2 linked regions of the Methylomagnum ishizawai genome follow. The protein of the gene in region 2 interacts with the protein of the main gene of each other region in a pairwise test. Links are inferred from orthologs where the notes say so. Each region holds a gene or a part of one and is shown on either strand. Other genes may lie near its edges.

Evidence for each region. Proteins that work in one complex are often made in the same cells at the same time.
Region 1: the proteins of purT (region 2) and ispA interact in binary tests that used the Escherichia coli proteins (3 or more experiments, as listed by UniProt). The link is inferred for Methylomagnum ishizawai from one-to-one orthologs.

What each region holds. Positions count from the first base shown.
Region 1 is NZ_FXAM01000001.1:3,158,556-3,161,845, forward strand. Bases 121-2,919 are described here. They hold ispA ((2E,6E)-farnesyl diphosphate synthase), read right to left. Parts: upstream 2,072-2,919; coding sequence 1,169-2,071; downstream 121-1,168. Other genes in these bases: dxs (1-deoxy-D-xylulose-5-phosphate synthase), read right to left, coding at 121-1,032; xseB (exodeoxyribonuclease VII small subunit), read right to left, coding at 2,061-2,291; B9N93_RS13960 (DUF7682 family zinc-binding protein), read left to right, coding at 2,810-2,919. In the rest of the region: more of dxs, read right to left, coding at 1-120; more of B9N93_RS13960, read left to right, coding at 2,920-3,205; B9N93_RS13965 (radical SAM protein), read left to right, coding at 3,236-3,290.
Region 2 is NZ_FXAM01000001.1:1,856,338-1,860,519, reverse strand. The notes cover bases 1-2,841. They hold purT (formate-dependent phosphoribosylglycinamide formyltransferase), read right to left. Parts: upstream 2,099-2,841; coding sequence 902-2,098; downstream 1-901. Other genes in these bases: recG (ATP-dependent DNA helicase RecG), read left to right, coding at 2,171-2,841; B9N93_RS08395 (lytic transglycosylase domain-containing protein), read right to left, coding at 22-714; B9N93_RS08400 (Maf family protein), read left to right, coding at 1-2. Also shown: more of recG, read left to right, coding at 2,842-4,182. UniProt on the Escherichia coli protein: Involved in the de novo purine biosynthesis. Catalyzes the transfer of formate to 5-phospho-ribosyl-glycinamide (GAR), producing 5-phospho-ribosyl-N-formylglycinamide (FGAR). Formate is provided by PurU via hydrolysis of 10-formyl-tetrahydrofolate.

The DNA.
Region 1 (3,290 bases), 1.3 Mb from region 2 along the record:
CGGGGTGACACCCAGGAGCCTGCGGTCGCGCTCCGCCATATCGCACAGCCATTGGCCGAACACTTCCGTGTAGCTCGGCGTGCCCGGCTTGGCCTTGGGCAAATGGTCCTGGCTGGGGTCGAACACGCCGACGCCGTGATAAGCCACCGGATCGCGCTCGGCGGGCGCGTAGCCCTTGCCCTTCTTGGTGACCACATGCAGGAATTGCGGCCCCGGCGTCTTGCGGAGGTTGCGCAGGGTGGTGATGAGGGTGTCGAGGTCGTGGCCGTCGATGGGGCCGATATAGTTGAAGCCCAGTTCCTCGAACAGCGTGCCCGGCGCCACCATGCCCTTGACGTGTTCCTCGGCGCGGCGGGCCAATTCCCACACGCCCGGCATCCGGTGCTTCAGCAGTTCCTTGCCGCCCCGGCGCACGCTGGAATAGAAGTTGCCGGACAGGATTTTCGCCAAATAATTGTTGAGCGCCCCGACATTGGGCGAAATCGACATCTCATTGTCGTTGAGGATCACCAAGAGGTTGGCGTCGAGCGGACCGGCGTGGTTCATCGCCTCGAAAGCCATGCCGCCGGTCATGCCACCATCGCCGATGATGGCGACGGCGTGGGTGTCCTTCTTGTCCAGGGAAGCGGCAATCGCCATCCCCAGCGCGGCGCTGATGGAGGTGCTGGAATGGCCCACGCCGAAACAGTCGTAGGGGCTTTCATCGCGGTTGGGGAAGGCCGAGAGACCGTCCTTCTTGCGGATGCTGGGCAGGCGCTCGCGGCGTCCGGTGAGGATTTTGTGCGGATAGGCCTGGTGCCCCACATCCCAAACCAGCTTGTCCTCCGGCGTGTTGAAGACATAGTGCAAGGCGATGGTCAATTCCACCGTACCCAACCCCGCCGCCAGATGCCCGCCGGACTGGCTCACGCTGTGCAGCAGGAAAGCCCGCACCTCTTCCGCCAAACGCGGCAATTGGTCTTCCGGGAGGTTGCGGAGATCGGCGGGTCCGGTGATGGAGGGGAGCAAGGAATAGCTGTTCGGATGATTCATGGGGAATTCTTAAGTCGGGAAACGGGACCGGACGGAACGCCGGTCCCAGGTGGGTCGCGGCGGCGGAAACAAGCTCGGGGCCATTATGGAACCGCGCCCCAGGGCTTTCAAGAAAGGCCGTTCCGCCGCCGTGGGCCTAGTTGCGGCGCTCGATGATGAACAGCGACAAGGCCCGCAGCAGGTCGGCTTCCGCGCCGAAACCGGCGAGGCTGGCCAGCGCCTCCTCGTGCAATTCCTGGGCTTTCTCCTTGGCCCCGTTCAGCCCCAGGAGGGCCGGATAATTCGGCTTGTTGTGATCGCGGTCCTTGCCCTGGGTCTTGCCGAGGGTCTGGGTGTCGCTCTCCTCGTCGAGGATATCGTCCTTGATCTGGAAAGCGAGGCCGATGCACTTGGCGTAATGGTCGAGTTTGTCGGCGGCGGCCTTGTCGTGCGGCACCTGGGCCAGGGTCGCCAGCTTGACGCTGGCCCGGATCAAGGCGCCGGTCTTGCGGATGTGCATGTTTTCCAGGCTGGGGAGGTCCAAGGTAGTGCCCACCGCGTCCAGGTCGATGGCCTGCCCCCCGACCATGCCATAGGAACCGCTGGCGCTCGCCAGGGTTTCGATCATGGCGAGGCGGTTCTCCGCCGGAACCTGGAGGTTGGGATCGTGGGCCAGCACATGGAAGGCCAGCGCCTGCAAGCCATCCCCGGCCAGGATGGCGGTAGCCTCGTCGAAGGCGACATGGCAGGTCGGCTTGCCACGGCGCAGGGCATCGTCGTCCATGGCGGGCAAGTCGTCGTGGATCAGCGAATAGACGTGGATGAATTCCACCGCCGCGGCCGGGCCGTCCAACAGGTCCAAAGGCAAGTCCAAAGCGATCCCGGTGGCATAGGTCAACAAGGGCCGCAGCCGCTTGCCACCGCCCAGCGCGGAATAGCGCATGGCTTGGTGTAGCCGTTCCGGCATCCGGGTCGCGGCGGGGAGCCTCGCGTCCAGCGCGGCTTCGGCGCGGGTCTGGCAGGCCCGCATGAAATCTTGCAAAGCGTTCTCAGGATTCATCGGTAAAGGGTTTCAGTAGGGGTTCGCCGTTCTTTTCCAGCAATACGCGGACTTTTTGTTCCGCTTCGCGCAGGGCGGCTTGGCTGGTGCGGGTGAGCTGCACGCCGCGCTCGAACAGCTTGAGGGCTTCTTCCAGGGGCAGGTCGCCCTGCTCCATGCGGTCCACCAGTTGTTCCAACTCGGCCAGGGATTCTTCGAAATTGGGGGCTTTTTTCGCCATGGTCCGGGGCATTGCGGCGCGGTGGTCGGTGTAGGGCGGTATTATCACAAATGTTGGTACTTGAGAAAAACACTGGGATTTAGGCCGGGCGGCGTCCCGATCCGATATGGGCATGGCGCGGTTCCCGGCTCTGCCGCGCCGGGCCGGAACAGGCGATGCCAATCGGGTCCTCCAGGAGGACGATAGCCACCCAACATGGGTCAGCTCCCAAGTCCGGTCGAACAGTTTCAACTATCATGTCCGCCTCAGCCGCAGCCATATCGTACCGCCTCCAGACCGGGAGGATTCGTCATGGCCAAAGTCGCCGGCAGTTGCCGTAACCATCCGCACGGCGGATGGAAACACACGAAAAGGAACCAGCGCCCAGGGAACTCCTGGACGGTCCGGTGTCGCCTTCCGCGCCGGGCGTGGTTTATACGAAAATTACTGACAGCGGAACCCAGTGGGTCGGCCCATTGCGGCAATTCGACAGAGAATAAACCGCTTGACCTCCTCGACTTTAATACTCTCCGAATACCATGCCTGTTAGAAAAAAAACCTTTTCGTGCGGCCACAACGGCAAAGGGAGATTCTGTCATCGCTGCGCCAGCGAAGAGCAGCGGAAGCACGCGATGCTCCAAGCGAAAACCCAGCGCATCCAGCGGCTTGCGCAAGCCCCGATCCCGCTCGACGATCTGCCTCCCGAAATCGCGGAAAAAACCCTCGAAATGATCGCATCACTGCAACACGGCGCTTCTTATATGGATTTCATGGGGAAGCGGATGAAGAATATGGGACAACGCCATATCATCTCCATCCCCATCGGGCGTAGATACCGTTTAATCTGCAAGGACGACCATGGCCCTCTGGAGTTCATCGAAGCCATATCCCATGAAGAATATAATAACCGTTTATCCGGTAACGGCTGGGTTTGAGATTCCAGCCTCAATCCCCAACCCATAGCCATGCCCAAACTCACCATTACCCACCATGATCGCGACAGCGCCGGACTCACCTACG
Region 2 (4,182 bases):
GAAACGGTCCGGGCGCATCCGTCAATCGAAGCGGTTGTAATAACCCAGCACGCGGCTGACGTAGTTCTGGGTCTCCTGGAACGGGGGAATCCGGTGGCCGTACTTAATGACATTGTTTTCCCCGGCGTTGTAGGCCGCGACCGCCAGCGGCACATCCGAGAACATGCCTAGCAAATCGCTGAGGTAACGCGCCCCGCCATAGACGTTATCCACGGGATCGTAAGGGTCTTGCACGCCGTAGCGGGCGGCGGTGGCGGGCATGAGTTGCATCATGCCGATAGCGCCTTTGTTCGAGACCGCGCCGGGGTTGTAGGAGGATTCGGCGCGGATGACGGCGTGCAGCAAAGCCGGATCGAGCCCATGGCGGTTGGCGGCTTCGGCGATGAGTCCGGCGTATTGGCTGCGATTGCGTTCGAGAGCGGCGTGGCGGGCGGCGCTTTTAGCATTGTTATTGGCGGGCGCGGACCCGAACAGGCCGCCACCGAACAGGCTCTTGTTTCCCAGCGTACTTTTGCCGCCGAAAGTCACCTTGGCGGGTCGGGTGAAAGGCTCGGGGGTTTCGATAATCCTGTGGAAGCCTTTATGGTTCGGCTTATCGGTGTATTCCACATGACCGTTGACCGGATTGATGTATTTATAGACATCGGCTTGGACGCCATGGGACATGAAACAGGTCAGCAAAGCCAACGGCAAGCCACGGAACACTCTCGACATCGGTTTCCCCCTTTTTTTGGTGACCGAATCCAATACACAACCGGAAAAGTCTGACACGGATCGTTTTTTTTGCAAAGACGATGGGTTTACGCCGCATCGGGCGGAGCGGGCTTAACTTGCCGCAACCGGGCTTAGGTCCAGCTTAAACCAAGGCCGGACGGCCCGGTGCCAACCCGGTCCCAGAATCTCAGGGCAACACAGGCCGCACCCGCCCCGCCGCTGTCCGCGCCCGCTCCCGCGCCTCCTCGACCGTGGCCCCCGCCGCCAAAGCCACCCCCATGCGGCGGCGCGGGAAAGCCTCCGGCTTGCCGAACAAACGGACTTCGGCGGTCGGCACCGCCAAGGCTTGCTCCATCCCCTCGAAGGCGACGCCCTCCCCCGCCACGCCGCCATAGATCACCGCGCTGGCCCCGGTGTCGCGCAATGCGGTCGAGACCGGCAAGCCCAGGATGGCGCGGGCGTGTAGCTCGAATTCGCTCTGGGCCTGGGTCACCATCGTGACCATGCCGGTATCGTGCGGCCTGGGGCTGACCTCGCTGAACCACACCTGATCGCCGCGCACGAACAATTCCACCCCGAACAGGCCCAGCCCGCCCAGGTTGTCCGTCACCGCCTGGGCGATGCGGCGGGCTTCGGCCTGGGCGGCGGGACTCATAGGCTGGGGTTGCCAACTCTCGACATAATCGCCTTGTTCCTGGCGGTGGCCGATGGGTTCGCAGAACCGGGTTGCCACTTCGCCGCGCCCATCCAAGGCCCGCACCGTCAACAGGGTGATTTCGTAATCGAAGTCGATCCGGCCCTCGACGATGATCCGGGCGTTCTTCACCCGCCCGCCTTCCTGCGAATACCGCCAAGCCGCCTCGACCTCGGCCTCGGAACGCAGCATCGACTGGCCCTTGCCGGACGAGGACATGATCGGCTTGACGAAGCAGGGATAGCCGACCTTCGCCGCGCCCGCCCGCAAGCCTTCCAGGCTGTCGGCGAACACATAGGGCGAAGTGGGCAGGCCCAAAGTTTCCGCCGCCAGGGTGCGGATGCCCTCGCGGTTCATGGTCAGGGCCACGGCGCGGGCGGTGGGAACGACACGGGCCAAGCCTTCGGACTCGATGGCGGCCAGGGTTGGGGTGGCGATGGCTTCGATTTCGGGCACGATGATGTGGGGCCGCTCCTGCTCGACCAATCGGCGCAGGACCACGGGGTCGGTCATATCGATGACATGGGCGCGGTGGGCGACCTGCTGGCCGGGCGCGTGGGGATAGCGGTCCACCGCGACCACCTCGACCCCGTAGCGCTGCAAGGCGATGACCACTTCCTTGCCCAATTCGCCGCTGCCCAGGAACATCACCCGCGTCGCGCCGGGCGTGAGCGCCGTACCGATTCTCATGCTTGATCCCCGTGATATGGATAATATGCGGCAGTTTAATACGGTTTCACCCGGCACGGCCCGGTTTTCGGCATGAACCAGCACACCTCCCCCGACCTCATCCCCATCGCCGCGCTCAAGGGCGCGGGTCCACAAACCCTCAAGCGGCTGGAACGGCTGGGCCTTGCCAGCGTGCTGGATTTATTGCTGCACCTGCCGTTCCGTTACGAGGACCGCACCCGCGTCGAACCCCTGGGCGCGTTGCAACCGGGCCTGAGCTACCAAGTCGAAGGCCGGATCGAGTTGGCCGAAGTCAGCGCCAAGGGCAAGCGTTCCCTGGTGGTCCGCATCGCCGACGGCACCGGCTTCCTGAACCTCAGGTTCTTCCATTTTTCGCCGGGACAGCACGCCTTGTTCAGCCGTGGGCGGGCGCTGCGCTGTTACGGCGAAGTCCGGGCCGGTTACTACGGCGTGGAAATGACCCATCCCGATTATGAAATCCTGGGAGAAGATGAAATCGGCCAACCCGACGCCAGCCTGACCCCGGTCTATCCCTCCACCGACGGCCTGCACCAAAAAACCCTGCGCAAGCTGATCGAACAAGCCCTGCTCCACGCCGTCCCGGAACAACTCCCCGATTGGCTGCCCGCCGTCACCGCCCGCCGCCGCCCCAAGCTGGCCGAGGCGCTCCGGCTGATCCACCAGCCACCGACCGGCTGCGATCCATCGTCGCCCCAACTCACAGCGGCCCGCGCCAGGCTGGCCTTCGACGAACTCTTGGCCCACCATCTCAGCCTGAGCCGCTTCCGCGCCCAGACCCAAGCCCACGCCGCGCCCGCGCTCCGTGCCGATCCCGCCACTTCGGCCCGCTTCCTGGCCAGCTTGCCGTTCCACCTGACCGGGGCGCAACGCCGGGTCATCGGCGAAATCGAGGCCGACCTGGCCCGGCCACGCCCGATGATGCGCTTGGTACAAGGCGATGTCGGTTCCGGCAAGACCGTGGTGGCGGCTTGCGCGGCCTTGGCGGCGCTGGCTTCGGGTTATCAAGTCGCGGTGATGGCCCCGACCGAACTCCTGGCCGACCAACACCAGCGCAGCTTCCGGCAATGGCTGGAGCCCCTGGAAGTACGGCTGGCCTATCTCGCCGGCAAGCTCAAAAGCGGAGAGCGCCGCACCGCCCTGGAGGCCGTGGCCCTGGGCACGGCGGGCGTGGTGATCGGCACCCATGCCTTGTTCCAAGAACAAGTGGCGTTCCAGCGGTTAGGGTTGGTGGTGATCGACGAACAACACCGTTTCGGCGTGCATCAGCGTTTGGCCCTGCGCGAGAAGGGCTCCCGCGACGGTGGCTATCCGCATCAACTCATCATGACCGCCACGCCCATCCCCCGCACCCTGGCGATGCTGGGCTATGCCGATCTCGACCTGTCCATCATCGACGAACGCCCCCCAGGGCGAACCCCGGTCAAGACCGCCGCCGTGCCGACCACGCGCCGGGCCGATATCGTGGGCCGCATCGGCGATTGGGTGGCGAAGGGGCGGCAGGTGTATTGGGTCTGCACCTTGATCGAGGAATCCGAAGTGCTGCAATGCGAGGCGGCGGAAAAAACAGCGGAACTCCTGGCCGCCGCCCTGCCCGATCTGCGGGTCGGGCTGGTGCATGGCCGCCAGAAACCCGCCGACAAGGAAGCCGCCATGCAAACCTTCAAAGACGGACAGACCGACCTGCTGGTCGCCACCACGGTGATCGAAGTCGGCGTGGATGTGCCCAATGCCAGCCTGATGATTATCGAAAACCCGGAGCGTTTGGGCCTGGCGCAATTACACCAATTGCGGGGCCGGGTCGGACGTGGGCCGGGCGAGGCGCATTGCGTGCTGCTATACCAGCCGCCGCTGTCGCCCAGCGCCAAGGAACGGCTGGGCATCCTCCGGGACTCCGACGACGGTTTCGTCATCGCCGAGAAAGATTTGGCACTGCGCGGCCCCGGCGAATTGCTGGGCACCCGCCAAACCGGGCAGGTGCAATTCAAGGTGGCGGATTTAGGGCGGGACGGGAGTGTGTTGGACGAGGTCCACGCCGTGGCGGATACGCTGTTGCAACGGCATCC